2 regions of the Subtercola frigoramans genome follow, and region 2 is predicted to be linked to the other one. Evidence: predicted binding sites of a transcription regulator. Region 2 holds the regulator's gene; the other holds the start of a gene.
The links. The regulator HspR, encoded in region 2, represses chaperone genes until heat shock. The targets are predictions, from matches to a motif close to AAGTTGAGTCNNNNNGACTCAACTT.

Region 1 (10,010 bases), 2.7 Mb from region 2:
CTCCGACATCTTCATAACGGATACTATAACTATCCGATAGTGTCACTGTCTATAGCTTCGCGAGACTTTTGTCGGAGATGAGCGCGTCGCCCCCCGATGCGTCGACGTGTTCGCTCTGCTCCGACGAAAGTCCTGTCTAGGCGGAGATGTCGGCCAGGCTCGGCGGGTTCGCACCAGAGCGCGACACGGTGATGGCGGCGCAGTCGATCGCGAAACTGCCGAGACGAGTGAGCGTCTCGGCGGTGAAGGCCGAGCCGTCGACGAGGGATTCGGCCGTGGTGCCTTCGCCGAGCATCCGGAGCAGCGTGTGGATCGACGCGCTCATGAAGGAGTCGCCCGCGCCGATGGTGTCTGCCACGACCACACGCCTGCCGGGCAGGTCGATGGTCGCGAGATCAGAGACGAGCAGGGCACCGGATGCCCCGCGGGTCATGATCGCAAGCGACGGCCCCAGCGTGAGAATGTGGCCGAGCACCTCGGCGGGTGCCAGTGCAGGGTAGAGCCACTCGGCGTCTTCGTCACTGAGCTTCACCACGGTGGAGAGCGCCATCAGGTCTTCGGCTGTTGATCGTGCAGCCTCGACGGCGCCGAGGAGGGATGGGCGGATGTTCGGGTCGAACGTGACGATCGTGCCCACGGGCGTTTCGGCGAGGAGGCGCCGCACGTCTGAGGCGCCCGGGGTGAGGAAGGCGGCGATCGAACCGGTGTGCACGAGTGCGGTTGCGGGCAGTTCTCTGACGAATTCGAGTGACCAGCGGATGTCGAATTCGTAGGTGGCTGCGCCGGACTCGTCGAGCAGCGCGGTACCTGTCGAGGTCGGCTCGTCGATGATGGAGCCCGGAAAGAAGGCGACGCCCGAGCCTTCGATGTGCTGCTTCAGTTCGCCCCCGCGCACGTCGCTGCCGATGCGGGTGACCAGCTCGACAGCGTCACCAAGCCGAGCCAGGCCGATGGCGACGTTCATGGGGGAGCCGCCGGGATGTTCGGAGACACCGTTCGGACTGATCACGATATCGGTCAGGGCCTCGCCGATCACGATGACCGGCCCGGCCGTTCTCGCTGGTAGTGCTGGGGCCGCTGGCTGCGCGGCGGAGTCTGATTCAGAGGTCACGGTGTCGGATCCTTTCTGCTGCGAGCATCAGGCGGGGAAGACGCCGATGGGGTCGAGCATGGTCAATTGTGACTGTCCACCGGTGATGAGGGAAGTCAGCTTTCTGTTGAACTCGAGGCCGTGAGCGCTGGCGAGGTGCGTGTCGAAGGCGAGTTGATCGCGATAGAGCTCGTAGACGAAAACCGAGTGCGGGTCGCTGGCTAGGCGATGGGGGTCGAATCGCAGATTCCCGGGTTCAGTACGCACGACCGTCGCGAATTCGTCGATGAGCGAAGACACTGCGGCAGCATTGCCGGCTGAGGCGGTGAACTCCGCGTAGAGGGCGATTGTCATGGCGAAGTGAGTGCTCTTTTCTGGGTGCGAAGCGGTGTCGCGGGTGCTGCGTGTGTGCGGATCACGGCACCGGGATGGGCCGTGAGGTCGTCGACGGAATGCCGGACGAGGAGTCTGGTCGGCAGGGTCACCGAGGCTTGTTCAGCGGAAGGATCGGCGATCTGCGCGATGAGGTTGTCGACGGCGGCCTTGGCCATCTCCTCGATGGGCAGGTCGACCACGGTCAGGCTCGGGGTGAGCACGGTGGCCCAGGGGGCGTCGTCGAAGCCGACGAGCGACAGGTCCCGGCCGATGACCAGACCCCGTTCCTTTGCCACCCGCAACACGGCGAGCGACATGTTGCCGTTCGAGGCCAGAAGCGCTGTCGGCGGCTCCGGTGAATCGAGAATCGCACGAACTGCCGTCAGCGCCGACTCACCGGCATCGCCGCAGTACCGTACCCAGTCGGGGTTGACAGGCAGGCCGGACTCGGCCATCTCGGCGTGGTAGCCCTCGACACGATCATGGATGGTCGAGATGAGGCCACGCGGCCGCTCGCCGGTCTCGCCCTCGAGATTCGCCGTCACCACGATCAAGCCGATCTTGGTGTGACCGAGCGAGTGCATGTGTTCGATCGCGTCGCGCGCACCCCGGTTGTTGTCTGCCGTGACGCTGGGAATACCCAGCGTCACGAGCGAGCGGTCGAGGAGCACCACAGGTTTGCCCTTGAGATCGGATCTGCTCAGGAACTCGAGGTCGACAACGGCGCTCGGCACGACGATCAGGCCGTCGACCTGCTTCTCGAGCATGACGCGAATGGATGCGCGCTCTGCGATCAGGTCTTCGTTGGTATTGGTGACGAGCACCTGGTAGCCCTGCAGGCTGGCCGACTCGATGACCGATCGCATGGCCAGGTCGAAGACACTCAGTCCCACTTCGGCAATGATGAGCCCGAGGGTCTGGGTGCTGCCGGCGCGCATCGAACGGGCGAGCACATTGGGCACATAACCCAGTTCTTCTGCGCTCCGGAGCACTTTTGTGCGGGTCTCCGAATTGACAACCCCGTAGTTGCTCAGCGCACGAGACGTAGTGGCCCGGGACACTCCTGCGTGCCTGGCCACATCGCTGATCGTGGGGTGGGCTTCGTTACCCGATTGTTTCATGAGCTTTTTCCTGATGGTTTGACAGCGGAGATAAACGGTGTGATGATCATACCCATCATCACCGAGATCGATCTCACAAAACTTCTGAGATCGATCTCAATATAGGCCTGATGACTTCACGAAGACACCTGCACCACACCGCAAGCGACGTCAGACTCTGCCACTCGTTCTCCTTCATCCGGCGAAAGTGAGAGAGTCGAATCGCACTCAAAGGAGAGTTACCCGAAATGAAACGTATCGTTCAGACCGTCGGAGCAGTCAGTGTGGCAGCATCGCTGCTTCTCGTCGCTTCCGGCTGCAGTGGCTCGACCACTGCAGGTTCGACCGCAGGCGGAGCGAAGCAGCTCACCATCGCCTTCGTCATGGGCGCAGAGGCAGATCCGTTCTTCAAGGCGATGAATGTCGGCGCTGCTGCGGAGACAGCTGCCAAGGGCGACAAACTGATCTGGCAGGGCGACCCCTCGCTCTACTCGCCGGCAACACAGATTCCCATCGTCGACCAGGTGCTGGCGCAGAAGCCGGACTGCCTCGTGCTGATCCCGACCGATCCTGACGCGCTCCAGGCTTCGGTCACGAAGGCAACTGCAGCGAAGATCCCTGTGGTCAACGTCGACACTCACGTCACCGACCTCAGCAACGTCATCTCGTTCATCACCGGAGACAACGTTCAGGGTGGCCAGGCCGCTGCCGACCAGATGGCTACGGCGATCGGCTACAAGTCCGGCGGCAGTTACAAGGTCGTTGCCGGCCTGACCTCGGCCACCGCGACCACCAACGTCGACCGCCTCAAGGGCTTCAAAGACCAGCTCGCAGCGAAGTACCCGGGCATCGAACTCGTCGACACCGCCTACTCGCAGTCGCAGGCAGCCACCGCTGACAGCAACGTGAGCAACTGGCTGACCAAGTACCCCGACCTTGCGGGAATCTTCGCCATCGACGGCACCAACGCCACCGGCGCCTCGTCTGCTCTCCAGGCAAAGGGCCTCACGGGTAAGGTCGCGCTCATCGGCTACGACGCATATAAGTCCAACGTCGATCTGATCGGCAAGGGCGTCTTCACCGCACTCATCGCCCAGAACCCGGCCGAAGAAGCCAAACAGGCCGTCGACGCGTGCCACACCTACATCGACAATGGCAACAAGACCACTGGCATCGAAGCCAAGGTCACCCTGCCGAACATCACGCTGAACAAAGACACTTCGGCAGCAGACCTGACGAAGTACACCTACGTCCAGTAGGCACCCTGTACTGCGGCTTCGCCGGTCATCACCCGAATGTGATCGGCGAAGCCGCACCCCCCTCAACTCACCACCGCATGCCCGAGCATCACCGCATGCATTTCTCGACGCTGTCTTCATACGACGCGAAAGGCACCCCCGTGGCAATCACCGAAACAATCGAACTGAAGCCGGGCTCAGGCGCGCAACCGCCTGTCAGTCCCGGCAAGCGGTTCATCGAGCTGCTCACCAACCAGCAGACCATCCTCCTGCTGGTCCTGATCGGAATGGTGATCGTCTTCTCCGTTCTGAACCCCGTCTTCTTCACCGTCGACGTGTTCGGCAACATCCTGCTCGACTGGGGCCCCATCGTCCTGATCGCGGTTGCGGAGACGTTCGTCGTCATTTCGGGCGGAATCGACCTCTCGGTCGGGGCGACCCTGGGTTTCTCCGGCGTGATCGCGGCGTACGCCATGCAGGCGATGACTGCCGCCGGCCAGAACGACGGCATCACGATCTTCATCGGAACGCTCGTGGCGGCGGCGACCGGTGTGCTCGTCGGTTTCGTCAACTCGGTGCTCATCAACAAGCTGCACCTCGTGCCGTTCATCGCAACCCTCGCAACCTTGGGTGCCGCCGGCGGAATGTCGATCGTGCTCACCGGCGGTGCGCCGATCGGTGAGGGCCCGCAGAGCGCCATTCTGCTCAGCGTGCCGTGGCTAGGCCCGCTCTCGTGGCCGCTGATCTTCGTCATCATCATCGTCGTGATCGCCGGTCTCTTTCTTCACAAGGCCCGCTTCGGCCGGTACACCTACGCGATCGGCTCCAACTCCTTCGCCGCCCTCGCCGCCGGTATCAACGTGAAGCGTCACCTGACGAAGGTCTACGTTCTGTCGGGTCTGCTCTCGGGTCTGGCCGGCATGTTCCTCTACATCCGTCTCGGTTCGGGTGCCCCGACCTCCGGTGTCGGAGACGAGCTCGATGCCATCGCCGCGGTCGTGATCGGTGGTGTCGCCCTCTCGGGCGGTGTCGGCCGCATGTCGGGAACCGTTCTCGGCTCGCTCATCCTCGCGACAGTGACCAGTGGCCTCATCATCATCGGCGTCGAACCGAACTGGAAGCAGGTCGTCGTCGCCATCCTCATCGCCGCAGCGGTCTCGCTGCAGGCCCTGCGCGCGAACGGAAGACGCTCATGACCCTCGCAGATGCACCTCTCTACGAAGTACGCAACATCTCCAAGAAGTACGGCAGTGTCGTCGCTCTCGACGATGTGAGCCTCAGCGTCAGGGCCGGCGAGGTCATCGGCCTTGTCGGTGACAACGGCGCCGGCAAGTCCACGCTCGTCAAGGCACTCGCCGGAGCACACCAACCCGACTCCGGCCAGATCCTGCTCGAGGGAGTCGAACGCCACTGGAAGAGCCCGCACGAAGCGCTCGAAGCCGGCGTCGAGACCCTCTACCAGGAGTCGAGCCTCGCCCCGCATCTCTCGGTGAGTTCCAATGTCTTTCTGGGGCGCGAGATTCCAAGCCCCGGTCTGCTGGGCAAGCTCGGCTTCCTGGCCCAGAAACGAATGGATGCTGAAGCCCACGCCGACCTCGAGCGTGTCGGTATCGCGGTACCGGCGTCGAATCGCCCCGTCTCCCAGCTCTCCGGTGGGCAACGCCAGGCTGTCGCCATCGGCCGTGCCGTGTCGTGGGCGCGCAAAGTCATCATCCTCGATGAGCCCACGAACCACCTGGGCGCGAGACAGTCGAAGGAAGTTCTGCAGGTCATCCGTGCCGCCAAAGCGAAGGGCCTGGGTGTGATCTTCATTTCGCACACCCTGCCTCACGTGCTGGAGGTCACCGACCGTGTCGTCGTGCTGCGACTCGGCAAGATCGTCAAAGACGCACCCACGGCGGATTTCGACGTGGACACCCTGCTCGGCACGATCACCGGTCTGCTCGTCTGACCGCTTTCGTGAACAGGTCAGCTGCGGCTGCCGGGAACTCGTGGTTCTCCGGTGGTCGCAGCTTTTCTGTGTTTACGGCCCGCCCAGGGTTCACAGCTCCTTCAGGGAATAGAGTCACCTCGTGTGCGTTAACTTGATACGAAGGCACTCAAGTTTCACAGGAGGACCACTTGCCCACTTCGCCCGACAACCTCGGCCCCGCAGCCGAAGGCTCCAGTTCATTCGACGAATTCCTCGCCCGCTACCTGCAGGGTGAGCGCGCCGCCCAAGCCGGTCGTCCCATCGACATCAGCAGGCTCATGAGCCGGCGCACGCACGAGGTACTGGCCGAGGCCGGCCAGTTCGCCCTCTCCCACGGCCAGAGCGAGCTCGACGCGCTGCACGTTCTCCGGGTCATCGCTGAGCAACAACCGGCCTCCGACGCGATCACCCGCCTCGGCGCGAGCCCCTCGGCGATAGCGCACGCCGCCGAGCAGCGCCTGCCGCAGTCGTCGACCGAACGCCCCGACGTTCTGCCTTCGCTGACCCAGTCGGCCCAGCGCGCCCTTTTTCACGCGTACCAGGTCGCCCGGGCATCCGGCTCGACCTACATCGACCCCGAGCACCTCTTCTTCGCGCTGGTCATCAATCAGGATTCACCGGCTGGGCAGGTTCTTGCTGCCGCCGGTGTGACTCCGGATGCCCTGCAGGCCGGAATGCGCGAGACCGTCAGTGCGGGCGAGGCGTCTGACCCGACGTCGCCCACGGCACCGGAGTCTGAAACCCCGATGCTCGACAAGTTCGGCACCGACCTCACCGAGATGGCTCGCGAAGGCGACCTCGACCCCGTGATCGGTCGCGCCGACGAGATCGAGCAGACCATCGAGATCCTCTCTCGTCGTACGAAGAACAACCCTGTTCTGATCGGGGAGGCCGGCGTCGGCAAGACGGCGATCATCGGCGGTATCGCCCAGGCCATCGTCGACGGCAGGGTTCCCGAGCAATTGCGCGGAAAGCGCGTGGTATCGCTCGACCTGCCGGCGATGCTGGCGGGCACGAAGTACCGTGGTGACTTCGAGGAGCGTCTGACCACGCTCATGGACGAGATCGCAGCCCACAAGTCCGAGTTGATCGTCTTCATCGACGAGCTGCACACCGTTGTCGGTGCCGGAGGCTCTGGCGAGGGTGGCATGGACGCCGGCAACATCCTCAAGCCTCGCCTGGCGAAGGGTGACCTGCACCTGGTTGGTGCGACGACCTTGAAGGAGTACCGCTCGATCGAGAAGGACCCGGCCCTGGAGCGCCGCTTCCAGCCCGTCGTGGTCGGCGAACCGAGCATTGAAGACGCCGTGAAGATCCTCACGGGTCTCCGTGGGGCGTATGAAGACCACCACGGCGTGAGCTACACCGACGAGGCGATCCGTGCCTCCGTCGAGCTGTCGGCGCGCTACGTCACCGACCGTTTCCTGCCCGACAAGGCGATCGACCTGATCGACCAGGCCGGTGCACGCCTGCGTCTCAAGCTGGGTCTGAAGTTCGACGCTTCTGCCCTGCTGGAGCACCTCGCCGAGCTTGAGGCCTCGAAGAACTCCGCCGTTGCGGCGGAGCACTACGAAGAGGCTTCACGTCTGCGCGACGAGATCGAGACGGTGCACGCCAAACTCTCTGCGGGCTCGGCTGGTCACGCCTCGGCGGGCACACCGAATTCGTCTACCGTCGTCGGTGAGCCCGAGATCGCAGCCGTGATCTCGCGTGCCACGGGCATCCCGGCTTCTCGCCTCAGCCAGGTCGACCGCGAGCGCCTCGCACTGCTCGAGACCGAGCTGCACGAGCGGGTGATCGGCCAGAATGATGCCGTTACCGTCGTCGCCAAAGCCGTTCGCCGCAATCGCACCGGCATGGGCGACCAGAGTCGGCCCGTGGGCAGTTTCCTCTTTCTCGGCCCGACCGGCGTCGGCAAGACCGAGCTCGCAAAGACGCTCGCCTCGAGCCTCTTCGGGGACGAGAAGGCCATGCTGCGCTTCGACATGAGCGAGTTCGGTGAGCGCCACACGGTGTCGCGCCTGGTCGGCGCCGCTCCCGGCTACGTCGGCTACGACGAGGCCGGCCAGCTGACCGAGCGTGTTCGCCGCAACCCCTATTCGGTCATCCTGTTCGATGAGATCGAGAAGGCGCACCCCGACGTGTTCAATCTGCTTCTGCAGGTGCTCGACGACGGTCGCCTGACCGACGGCCAGGGCCGCACGGTCGACTTCCGCAACACCGTCATCATCATGACTTCGAACCTCGGTTCGGAGTTCCTGGCGAGCCGGGGCGGGGCCATCGGCTTCGTGGCCGACCCGACAGCTGGCGGCGGTTTCGGCAGTGACAAGGCGCTTCGTGACCGCGTGATGGGCAAGCTTCGCGAAGCGATGCGCCCCGAGTTCTTGAACCGCATCGACGAGATCGTGCTGTTCAGAAAACTCGAGACCGCGCAGCTGCGTGAGATCGTCGGGCTGCTGCTCGGGGCGACCAGCGCCCGTCTGGCTGCTCGTGACATCACCATCGAGGTGACGGATGCTGCGATCGATTGGATCGCCTCAACCGGGTACGAGCCCGAATATGGTGCTCGCCCGCTGCGCCGCATCATCCAGCGCGAGGTGGATGATCGCATCGCCGATCTCCTGGTGACAGGTTCGCTGGGCGACGGTGGCTCCGTCATCGTCGATGCCCACGATGGCTCCCTCGTGGTGGCTGCTGGTTCCCTGGCCGACGCCGGGTTGCCCCTGGCTGCCTGATACGACTCGCGTTCCCTCTGGCGCACACGGCAGGGCCCCGAACGAGATCGACCTCCACGGAGGAAATCCGTTCGGGGCTTCTCTGTCGGTGTTCGTGCTCACGGGGGCGGTCTGGGGTACTGTCGTCGCATGACGCCAGCAGAGCTTGCAAACCTCGCGCACCTGCGTCGGGCGCGTGACCTCATCGACCGCGACTTCGCGAAGCCGCTCGATGTGCCGATCATGGCTGCGCGCGCCCTGATGTCGCCCGCGCACTTCTCCAGGTTGTTCCGCGCGGCGTACGGCGAGACTCCCTACGGCTACCTCATGACCCGTCGCATCGAGCGGTCGATGGCGCTGCTTCGGGCCGGCATGACTGTGACCGACGCGTGCATGGCCGTGGGCTCGACCTCGCTCGGTTCGTTCAGCACACGGTTCACCGAGCTGGTCGGCGAACCTCCGAGCGTGTATCGGGCACGAGAGCACCTGGCCGTGATCGCGATGCCGACCAGGATCGCACAGGAACAGACCCGGCCACGACGGCGGGCGGGCGGTGCCCCGCAGGGGAGCAGGATTCGAGAAGCGGCGGCCCGGGCATCCGTCTAGCGTTGCTGGCATGACGATTTCACTCAGGTACTCCCAGATCACGGTCAATGATGTCGACGAGTCGCTGGGCTTCTACCGTGATGCGCTCGGCTTCACGGTGCGCAACGACGTGGCCAACGGCGGTTATCGCTGGCTCACGCTCGGCAGCGACGCGCAGCCCGGGCTCGAGATCGTGCTCTCGGAGCCTCACGCCGGTCGCTCCCAAGCAGATGGCGACGCCATGCAGGAATTGTTGACCAAGGGCGTTCTGCCGATCATGGTGTTCAGTACCGACGACCTCGATGCGACGTTCGAGCGGGTGCGGGCCGCGGGCGCCGAGGTGCTGCAGGAGCCGATCGACCAGCCGTGGGGCCCGCGCGACTGCGCGTTCCGCGACCCTTCGGGTAACACGGTTCGTATCAACCAGGCGGTGTAGGGCCGCGTCCCGCCGTGGAATACGGCAAGCGAGTCACGAGTTGACCCCTGTGTAATGGACCTTCTCAGTGCAACCCTCTCGCCGAGCGTGACGATCGTTGGGCACGTGTGTATCGACGAGAACCGCGCTGACGACGATAGCGCTGTCGACGAGCCCAACGTCGACAGCCTGGGCCGCGGCGGTTCCGGCGACGGCACGAATGCCAGCAGCGGATCGGGTGAGACCAGGCGTTCGGCCGGCTCGCCGGCGGTCTTCATGGCCCCGCAGTTCAGCAGGAACTCGGTCGACGACGTGAGCGTGCTCGCCCCCTACGCCGACGACTTCCCGAGCCTCGGGGCAGGGCTCGACTTTCTGAACCCGCCGCAGGCGGGAACGACGATGCTGTACCGCAACATCATTGAGGGCGGACTGCGTCGTCAGGAGTGCCAAGCGTCTGCTGCAGCCGAACCGGTGCCTCTGAATGAGGCGATCAGCGCCCGTCTGGCGTCAACCGACATTCT
Region 2 (10,010 bases):
CTCGACCGGCGGTTCCGGCTGTTCTTCTGGGCCGACGCTCGCCGGGCATCCATCGTTCTCCCGGTTGGGGTTCTGTTCTTTCTGCTCTGGGATGTCGCCGGCATCGGCCTCGGCATCTTCTTTCGCGGCGAGACGGCGTTCATGACCGGAATCGTGATCGCGCGCGAGCTGCCGCTGGAAGAAGTCTTCTTTCTCACGCTGCTCTGCTACCTCACGATGAACGTGTTCGCTGCGGTATCGCGGATGATCGGCAGAGGCGAGCGCGACGTGCACGCTGTTCGTGTCCAGAGCGGCCTCGACAGCCGTCGTCCGGGGCGCCCATCGTGACGTACTGGGCCCTGAACGCCTTCTTTCTCGCGGTGGCGGTGGTGCTGTTCGCCGTGGCGAGGATCGTTCGCCGCAAACCGGCCGTCGTGCCGGTGCTCGTCACCCTGGCGGTGCTGCTCGTCATCACGGCTGTGTTCGACAACGTCATGATCGGTATCGGGCTGGTCGGCTACAACCAGGCGCTGATCTCCGGCGCCTTCATCGGCATCGCCCCCCTCGAGGACTTCGCCTACGCGATCGGCGCAGCCGTGCTGCTGCCCGCGCTCTGGATGCTAATGCCCGCTCGTGCGGCAGCTCGACCGCCGCTCACTGCTGCTGCAGGCCAGAGAAGCGCACACAGCCACCCACACCAGACCCACCCCGAGGAGCACTCGTGAGCAAGCTCGGCCAGGTGCTGCTCTCGTCGCGCCCGCTGTCATGGATCAACACCGCGTTCCCGTTCGCGGCCGCCTACCTGCTGACCACCCGCCAGGTCGACCTGACTTTCGTGCTCGGCACCCTGTACTTTCTCGTGCCCTACAACCTGGCGATGTACGGCATCAACGATGTGTTCGACTACGAATCCGACCTGCGAAACCCTCGCAAGGGCGGTGTCGAGGGGGCGGTGCTCGGGCGCTCGCTGCACAAGCTGACCCTGTGGAGCGCGGCGGTCACGAACATCCCGTTTCTCGTGTATCTCGTGTTCGTGGGCTCGCCCCTTTCGTGGCTGGTTCTTGCCATCAGTGTCTTCGCGGTGATCGCGTACAGCGCGCCGAAACTGCGGTTCAAAGAACGCCCGTTCGTCGACTCATTGACCTCGAGCACACACTTCGCGAGCCCGGCCGTCTACGGCCTGGTGCTCGCCGGCGCGGTCTTCACTCCGCAACTGTGGGCGATTCTCGCGGCGTTCTTTCTCTGGGGCATCGCCAGTCACGCGTTCGGCGCGGTGCAGGACATCGTGGCCGACCGGGAAGGCGGCATCGCCTCGATCGCCACCGTCATCGGTGGCCGCCAGACGGTGTGCTTCGCGTTCTTCGCCTACGTGCTCGGCGGCGTGCTCATGCTGTTGACGAGCTGGCCCGGGCCTCTCGCGGCCGTGCTGGCCCTGCCGTATGCCCTGAGTGTGCTGCCGTACTGGTCGATCACCGACACGGATGCTGAGCTCGCCAACGCCGGCTGGCGACGTTTTCTCTACCTGAACTTCGCCACAGGGTTCTTCGTGACCATGCTGCTCATCTGGTACTGGGCCCTCACGCCGCTCGTTGGGTAGCGCCTGGGAGACACGCCCTAGTAATCCTGGGATCGGAGCGTGCCTGCGAGGGGTTTCGATACGCTCCGCTACTCAACCAGCGGTCTGAAGGGCAGTGCTCAGCTGAGCTCGGGCTGCTTCGCCGACACGGGGATGAGCACAGCGAGACCCACAGCGAGCACGAGCACGATGCCCAGGATGCCCCAGTACTGTGCGCCGCCGATCGTCACGAAGATGGCGAAGGCGGTCGGTGCGAGGAAGGTCGCCGCCTTGCCGGTAGTCGCGTAGAGGCCGAAGACCTCACCCTCGCGGCCCGCAGGAATCACCCGTGCGAGGAACGACCGGCTGGCCGACTGGGCAGGGCCGACGAACAGGCAGAGCGCCAGGCCGAACACCCAGAAGGCCGTCTGGCCGGCGTCGTGCAGAAAGAACACGGCGAGCCCGCAGATGACCAGCCCCACCAGGGCGCCCACGATCACCGGCTTCGGGCCGATCCGGTCGTCGAGACGGCCTATCACCACGGTCGAGACGCCCGCCGTCACGTTGGCTGCGATCGCGAAGATGATGACCTCACCCGCCGAGAACCCGAAGGTGCCGGCTGCCAGGATGCCGCCGAAGGTGAAGACCCCGGTCAGCCCGTCGCGGAACACGGCGCTGGCGATCAGGAAGTAGACGGTGTGCCGGCTCGTGCGCCACAGCCGCGCGATGTCGTGCCCGAGGCGCACGTAGGATCCGAAGAAGCTGACTTTCTCGCGGCGGCTCGCTGCAGGAGCGGTGTACTCGGGCACGGCGATCAGCACGGGCAGCGCAAAGAGGCCGAGCCACGCCGCTGCGATCAGCATCGAGAGGCGCACGGCCAAACCGTTGTCGCCGTCGGGTGCAGGGTGGATGAGGCCGAAGTACACGATGAGCAACAGCACGATTCCGCCGAAGTACCCCATCGACCATCCGAACCCGCTGACCTTGCCGATGGTCGCCCGCGTCGAGACGCTGGTGAGCATCGCGTTGTAGTTCACCGAGGCGAACTCGAAGAACACCGTGCCGACGGCCAGCAGCAGCAGGCCCAGCCACAGGTAGCTGGGCGATGGTTCGACGAAGAACATCAGCGCGGTGACTACGACGACGATGTAGGTGTTGACCGCGAGCCAGAACTTGCGCCGGCCCGAGACATCGGAGCGCTGCCCCGTGATCGGCGCCAGGAGAGCCACCAGGATGCCGGCGACCCCCAGGGTCCAGCCGAGCTGGGCTGAGACGAAGGCCTCCCCGCCGAATGACTTACCCGTGAGGTAGACGGTGAAGACGAAGGTGGTGACCACGGCGTTGAAGGCAGCTCCGCCCCAGTCCCACAGTCCCCAGGCCAGAACTCGCGTGCGAGGGATGATCGTGGTGGGGCCAGTCGGGCCTGCCGCCGTTGCTGTCATGAGCACACAGTACAGTTTCTGGGTAAACCGAAGGTGTATTGAAAGTTGAGTCACATCTACTCAAGTTTCTGCACTTCGAACTTGACACCTGATCGCTTGTGAGTAAACTTGAGCGTATAGGACTCAAGTATACGTATCTGGGTCTGGAGCATCTTTAGCCGGCCGACAGGCCAAGAAGGAGTAAAGCACATGGCTCGTGCAGTAGGAATCGACCTCGGTACCACCAACTCGGTCGTCGCCGTCCTCGAAGGTGGAGAACCCACCGTCATCGCCAACGCAGAAGGCTTTCGCACGACCCCCTCGGTTGTCGCCTTCACCAAAGACGGAGAGGTGCTGGTCGGCGAGACCGCCAAGCGCCAGGCCGTCACCAACGTCGACCGCACCATCGCCAGTGTCAAGCGCCACATCGGGACCGACTGGACGGTCAAGGTCGACGACAAGAAGTACACCCCGCAGGAGATCTCCGCGCGAATCCTCGCGAAGCTGAAGCGCGACGCTGAGTCCTACCTCGGTGACAAGGTCACCGACGCTGTCATCACCGTTCCCGCGTACTTCAACGACGCTGAGCGCCAGGCCACGAAGGAGGCCGGCGAGATCTCGGGGCTGAACGTTCTGCGCATCATCAACGAGCCCACCGCTGCGGCACTCGCGTACGGCCTCGACAAAGGTAAAGAAGACGAACTCATCCTCGTCTTCGACCTCGGTGGCGGTACCTTCGACGTCTCGCTGCTCGAAGTGGGCAAGGATGACGACTTCTCGACCATCCAGGTGCGTTCGACCGCCGGCGACAACCGCCTCGGCGGCGACGACTGGGACCAGCGTGTCGTCGACTACCTGATCAAGCGCTTCAAGGACTCGACCGGTGTCGACGTCTCCGGCGACAAGATCGCCAAGCAGCGCCTGAAGGAGGCCGCTGAGCAGGCCAAGAAGGAGCTGTCGGGATCGCTTTCCACGACCATCCAGCTTCCCTACCTCTCGCTCACCGAGAACGGCCCTGCCAACCTCGACGAGACCCTCAGCCGCGCGAAGTTCGAAGAGCTGACCGCAGACCTGCTGGCCCGCACCGAGAAGCCGTTCCACGACGTCATCAAGGAGGCCGGTGTCTCGATCGCCGACATCGCTCACGTCGTACTCGTCGGTGGATCGACCCGTATGCCTGCCGTCGTGTCGCTGGTCAAGAAGCTGACCGGTGGGCGTGAGCCCAACAAGGGCGTCAACCCCGACGAGGTCGTGGCTGTCGGTGCCGCACTCCAGGCCGGCGTGCTGAAGGGCGAGCGCAAAGACGTTCTGCTCATCGACGTCACCCCGCTCTCTCTCGGTATCGAGACCAAGGGCGGAATGATGACCAAGCTCATCGAGCGCAACACGGCCATTCCGACCAAGCGTAGCGAGACCTTCACCACCGCAGACGACAACCAGCCGTCTGTGGCCATCCAGGTCTTCCAGGGTGAGCGTGAATTCACCCGCGACAACAAGAACCTCGGAACGTTCGAGCTGACCGGCATCGCGCCGGCTCCGCGCGGCATTCCGCAGGTCGAGGTCACCTTCGACATCGACGCCAACGGCATCGTGCACGTGTCTGCCAAAGACAAGGGCACCGGCAAGGAACAGTCGATGACGATCACCGGTGGTTCGAGCCTGTCGAAGGACGACATCGCCCGCATGGTTCGTGAGGGTGAAGAGCACGCCGCAGAAGACAAGAAGCGCCGCGAGGCTGCTGAGACGCGCAACACGAGCGAGCAGCTCGCCTACTCGATCGACAAGCTGATCAAAGAGAACGAAGACAAACTGCCCGAAGAGGTCAAGACCGAGGTGCAGGCCGATGTCGACGCTCTGAAGAGCGCCCTCGCCGGTGACGACGACGAAGCGGTGAAGACCGCATTCGACAAGCTCAATGAGAGCCAGTCGAAGCTCGGCCAGGCCATCTACGCCAACTCGCAGGCCGAGGAAGCCGCAGCAGCCGCTGCGGCCGACCAGCCTGCCGAAGAGACGGCGAGCAGCGACGAAGATATCGTTGACGCAGAAGTTGTCGACGACGAAGAATCGAAAGAGCAGAAGTAATCATGGGCAAGAAAGACAAGTCAGGCCGCGGCAGTGACGAGTCTTCTGGCCCGTTCGATCCGACAGGTACGCCTGCCGGGTCCAGCGCCCCTACCGGGTCTGCCGCAGATGCGACAGACCCGGTGACGGGCGAACCCGTCGAAGACGCCGCCTTCATCGAGGCCGAAGGACCCGATGTCGAAACGCACACCGATGCCGGTGAGGGCGAGAACGCAGAAGCAACAGGAGAAGAGGAGACCGTGGGAGATGACCAGTTCAACGACGACGATCTGAGTTTTCTGGATGCTGTGAGCGCCGGAGAGGCTGAGGCGACTGCCGCGGTAGACCTGGCGGCCGAACGTCTCGCCGACCTGCAGCGGGTGACCGCTGAGTACGCCAACTATCGCAAGCGCACCGAAGCCAACCGTGAGGTCGAGCGTGAACGAACGGTCGGCGACGTGGTGAAGGTTCTGCTGCCGGTTCTCGACGACTTCGACCGTGCTGAGAAGCACGGCGACCTCGCCGAGGGGCCATTCGCCTCCATTGCGGCGAAACTCCGCACCGGAGTCGAGCGTTTCGGCCTCAAGCCCTTCGGTGCTGCCGGCGAGGCCTTCGATCCCCAGCTGCACGAGGCGATCTTCCAGCAGCCGAGCGCAGACGTGCAGGTCGAGACCATCTCTGATGTCGTCGAGACCGGTTACTACCTCGGTTCGACGCTGCTCCGCGCGGCGAAGGTTGTCGTAGCGGTGCCGAATGGCTAGCCAGGATTGGTTCGACAAGGACTTCTACAAAGTCCTCGAGGTGTCGAAAGATGTCACGCCTGCCGACCTGAAGAAGCAGTATCGCAAGCTCGCGCGGCAGTTCCACCCCGACTCCAACCCGGGTGACGCTGCCGCCGAGGCGAAGTTCAAGGAGATCAGCGAAGCCCACTCGGTTCTCGCCGACCCCGAACAGCGCAAGGAGTACGACCAGATTCGCGCGATGGGTTCTGGCGCCCGCTTCACGGCGGGTGGCCAGGGCCAGGGCGGCGGCTTCGAAGACGTCTTCGGTGGCATGTTCGGTGGAGGTCGTGGCGGTGGTGGAGCGAACACGAGCTACTCCTACCAGCAGGGCGGTTTCGACGACCTTCTCGGCGGCATGTTCGGTGGCAGCCAGCCCGGATTCGGCCAGCCCAGCGGCGGGTTCCGCGGCTACGGCGGGCCGACCCGCGGGCGTGATGTCGCCGCACGAACCACGGTGGACTTCCTCACCGCGACCAAGGGCGACACCATCAAGCTGCAGACGTCAGAGGGCAAGACCATCACGGTCAAGATCCCTGCCGGCGTCTCTGACGGGCAGAAGATCAAACTGCGTGGCAAGGGCGAAGCCAGCCCTGACGGCGGCGAGGCCGGCGACATCGTTCTGACGATTGCTGTGCGGAAGCATCCGATCTTCGAACGCGACGGGCTGAACCTCCGGGTCAACGTGCCCGTCACCTTCGTCGAGGCGACCCTCGGGGCGACAATCGAGGTGCCGACCCTGGGCGGCGAGCCCGTGAAACTGCGGGTCGGTGCCGGTACACCCAGCGGCCGTGTGCTGCGGGTCAAGGGCCGCGGGGTCGACACGCCGAAGGGCACGGGCGACCTGCTCGCTGTCGTTCAGGTGGCGGTTCCGTCGCACCTTTCGCCGGAGGCACGCGATGCACTCGAGGCGTTCCACGCGCTGGAGCCCCAGGAGAACCCGCGTGCCGAACTCCTGGCCAAGGCGCACGAGTAGAAGAACGGCGCCAGCCCACCAGCCCAGTGCCCGCGAATCCAACAGAACGGTGAGGTGACCTGCGATGACAATGCCAGTAGACGAGAACGCTCCACTGTTTGCCATCGCGGTCGCCGCCGAACTCGCGGAGATGCACCCGCAGACCCTGCGCCAGTACGATCGGCTGGGGCTGGTCAGCCCCAGCCGCACGGCTGGCAAGTCGAGGCGGTACTCGCTTCGTGATGTCATGCAGTTGCGAGAGATAGCCCGGCTGGGTGCCGAGGGCATCTCACTCGAGGGCATCAGGCGCATCCTCGAGCTGGAGAACGTCAATCAGCAGCTGGCCAGGCGTGTGCGCGAGCTCGAGACCGCCCTCGCCGATGAACTTCTCAACCGCCCGGGCCGGCGTGTGTTTGCCGCAGGCCTCGAGGGTGATGTTGTCAGCCTCAAGAGTGGGGTTCGCGCCCAGCGCCGCACCGAAGTGGTGGTCTGGCGCCCCTAAGCCCCGCTACTCAACCGGCGTGTGACGGGGATGGGAGAATGGGGGCATGACGACCCCCGCACTCGGCCTTCTTCTCGACATCGACGGGCCCATCGCCTCACCTGTCACGCGGTCAGTCGTGCTGCCGAGCATCCTCACCGACCTCGTCACCCTGACGGCGGGCGGCGTGCCGATTGCGTTCATCACGGGCCGGTCAGCCGACTTCGTCAAGGAGCAGGTCATCGCGCCGCTGCTGGCCAGGGGGCTCGGCGCAGCCCTGGCGAACGGGGGGCGCATGTTCGTGGTCGCCGAGAAGGGTGCTGTCTGGTTCACGGTCGGACCGGAGGGTGCTGGTGAGACGCAGGTCGACGAGACGGTGGCGTTGCCGGCCGAGTTCGCCGCGGGCATCCGTGCCGTCGTTCGCGAGCAGTTCAGCGAGCTGATGTTCTTCGACGAGACCAAGCTCGCCATGGTGTCTGTCGAGCAGTTGACGACGGTCGATGCCGAGACGTACCAGCGTGCCCAATTGCGGTACAACGAGGTCGCCTTCGACGCCCTGGTGGAGCGTGGACTGGGTGCGCGCTACGGCGACCGCGAGGTCAGGAATGCGGCGGGGCACATCCCGTTCCGCATCGACCCGACGATCATCTCGACCGACGTCGAATCGGTGACGCTCGACAAAGACCGCGGCGCCGAGCGCGCGCTGTCGCACTTCATCGAAGAGGGCGACCTGCCGCCGCTCTGGCGAACCGTCGGCGACTCGCGCAGCGACTACAAGATGGCCGACTACCTGCACGCGGCGGGGTACGAGGTCGCCCACGTGGATGTTCGGCCCTCCGACGGCATACTCGAGAAGCCGTACCCGGTCATCGTCGAGGGCGACCTGATCCACGACGAGGCGGGCGCTGCGTTCCTCAGCCACTGGGTCGACAAGCTCGGCCTCTGACGCGCCCGAGGGAGCGTTGCCCGTCAGGGCTTGGTGAGGGTCTTCGCCGGGTGGGATGCAGGACGCCCGGACGCACGTCGCGAGGTGCCGGTCGATGCGCGTGAAACGGCCCAGCGCTGCCTGGCCTCGCGGATTCGTTGGCGAAGCAGTGCGATCGACAGGTCTTCGTGGATGCAGTAGGCGGCGATCAGCGCGATGGCCCCGCCGGAGATGATCACGGTTCGCAGGATTGCCGCGCCGACGTCACCCTGCACGGCGTCGGAGATGTCCATGCCTTCGGCGATGCTCACGCAGGCGAAGAAGATCGAGGCCGAGACGATGAGGTGCGTCTGGAGACCGGCGCGCACGCCGGAGACGGCGAAGAGCACAATGACCCACGCGGCGTACCACGGGTGGATGACCGCTGAGGAGAGAACCAGCGCAGCGAACGCGAAGCTGAGGCGCATCATGGGGTCGATGTTGCGCTTGGTGAGCATCAGCCACACAACGATCACCGCCATGAGTGCCATCGCTGTGTACTTGATGATGTTCGCGCCGATCTCGCCGTCGAGGCCGACGGCCCCGAACGCCCCGCCGAGCCCGATCGCGAGGATGTTGATCGGCGCATACCAGTGGGCCACGGCCCCCGGGGTCGCGAGGGTGAAGATCCAGCCGAACCCGACATTCATGGCGTAACCGAGCACACCCAGAATGGCGAATGAGATCGCGGCCGTGGCGACCCAGTACTTGATTGTGCTGCGGACGGTGCGGTTCTGGCCCGCCCAGATGATGCCGATGACAGGCAGGGCGATCAGGGCGATGGGTTTCACCCCGATCGCGAGCGTCACGAGGATGGTGCCGATGATCGGCCGTTTGATCATGGCGTAGTACATGCCGGCGATCAGGAAGGCGAGCATCAAGGCGTCGTTGTGGCCACCCACGATGAAGTTGAACATGATGATCGGGCTCCCGAGAACGAGCCACAGCACCTGCGAGGGGTCGAGCCCGCGCAGCCGTGCGATGCGGTACGCGTAGAAGGCGATGCCCGCCACGCCCAGCACGGCGATGAGCCGGAAGATGGCAACGGCGGTGATGGGCGAGGTGCCGACCGACCCGACGACCACCTGCTCGATCCAGAGGTAGACGGGCCCATACGGCGTCTTCGCGCTCGCCCAGAGCGGGTCGACCCCGATGTTGAACCAGCCCTGGATCGCTGAGATGCCGTCGAGGTAGGGGTTGAAGCCGCCCACCATGAGCCTGCCCTGGCCGACGTAGGCGAAGAGGTCGCGCGAATACAGGGGAACCGCGACGATGAGGGGAACCGCCCAGACGCCTGCGGCGACGATGACGCGCCGCAGGGCATCCGCCGGGTTCGATCGCAATTGCACGCCGAGTTTGAGCCAGGCGATCACCAGCAGCAGGCTGGCCGCGATGACCACGATGGTGGCGGCGTGCACGAGAAAGACGTTCGAACGCAGCGCGTCGATGAAAGCCCAGCTGCGAACATTCGAGCCGGGGCCGAGCCAGCCGACGGCGAGGGAGCCGAGCGCGATGAAGAGAGACCCCACCAGGCCAAGGATGAGCGGGGACCCCAGTTCACGCCTCAAAATACTCTTCACTGTGAACACTTTATGTTGAACCGGCTGATAACGGGGTGATGATCACTCAAACACTGGAAATCTAGCGGACGAAAGCGTAAAGTTGAGTGCAAAGGACTCAACTTTCTAGACCCGAGTTCATGGAACACAGGAGAAATCACATGCCGCAAGGCGGTCAGCAGGGTGGCCAGAACGGTGGCCAGCAGGGCGACGAGGAGCAGAGCGCGCTGCAGAAATACGGCGTCAACCTCACCGA

Region 1: the regulator HspR is predicted to act here: its motif matches at 5,885-5,909, upstream of JOE66_RS03640 (ATP-dependent Clp protease ATP-binding subunit).

Annotation. Positions count from the first base shown of each region.
Region 1 is NZ_JAFBBU010000001.1:750,245-760,254, forward strand. Features, by position in the region: gene JOE66_RS03605 (MerR family transcriptional regulator) at 1-15, opposite strand, end outside; gene JOE66_RS03610 (carbohydrate kinase family protein) at 137-1,111, opposite strand; gene JOE66_RS03615 (putative quinol monooxygenase) at 1,139-1,444, opposite strand; gene JOE66_RS03620 (LacI family DNA-binding transcriptional regulator) at 1,441-2,586, opposite strand; gene JOE66_RS03625 (substrate-binding domain-containing protein) at 2,814-3,824, shown strand; gene JOE66_RS03630 (ABC transporter permease) at 3,965-4,999, shown strand; gene JOE66_RS03635 (ATP-binding cassette domain-containing protein) at 4,996-5,754, shown strand; gene JOE66_RS03640 (ATP-dependent Clp protease ATP-binding subunit) at 5,925-8,510, shown strand; gene JOE66_RS03645 (helix-turn-helix transcriptional regulator) at 8,640-9,095, shown strand; gene JOE66_RS03650 (VOC family protein) at 9,106-9,510, shown strand; gene JOE66_RS03655 (PfkB family carbohydrate kinase) at 9,565-10,010, shown strand, end outside.
Region 2 is NZ_JAFBBU010000001.1:3,499,483-3,509,492, reverse strand. Features, by position in the region: gene JOE66_RS16160 (lycopene cyclase domain-containing protein) at 1-327, shown strand, start outside; gene JOE66_RS16155 (lycopene cyclase domain-containing protein) at 324-704, shown strand; gene JOE66_RS16150 (prenyltransferase) at 701-1,576, shown strand; gene JOE66_RS16145 (MFS transporter) at 1,675-2,976, opposite strand; gene dnaK (molecular chaperone DnaK) at 3,166-5,037, shown strand; gene JOE66_RS16135 (nucleotide exchange factor GrpE) at 5,040-5,777, shown strand; gene JOE66_RS16130 (DnaJ C-terminal domain-containing protein) at 5,770-6,771, shown strand; gene JOE66_RS16125 (heat shock protein transcriptional repressor HspR) at 6,836-7,252, shown strand; gene JOE66_RS16120 (Cof-type HAD-IIB family hydrolase) at 7,299-8,177, shown strand; gene mptB (polyprenol phosphomannose-dependent alpha 1,6 mannosyltransferase MptB) at 8,201-9,775, opposite strand; gene JOE66_RS16110 (ATP-dependent Clp protease ATP-binding subunit) at 9,916-10,010, shown strand, end outside.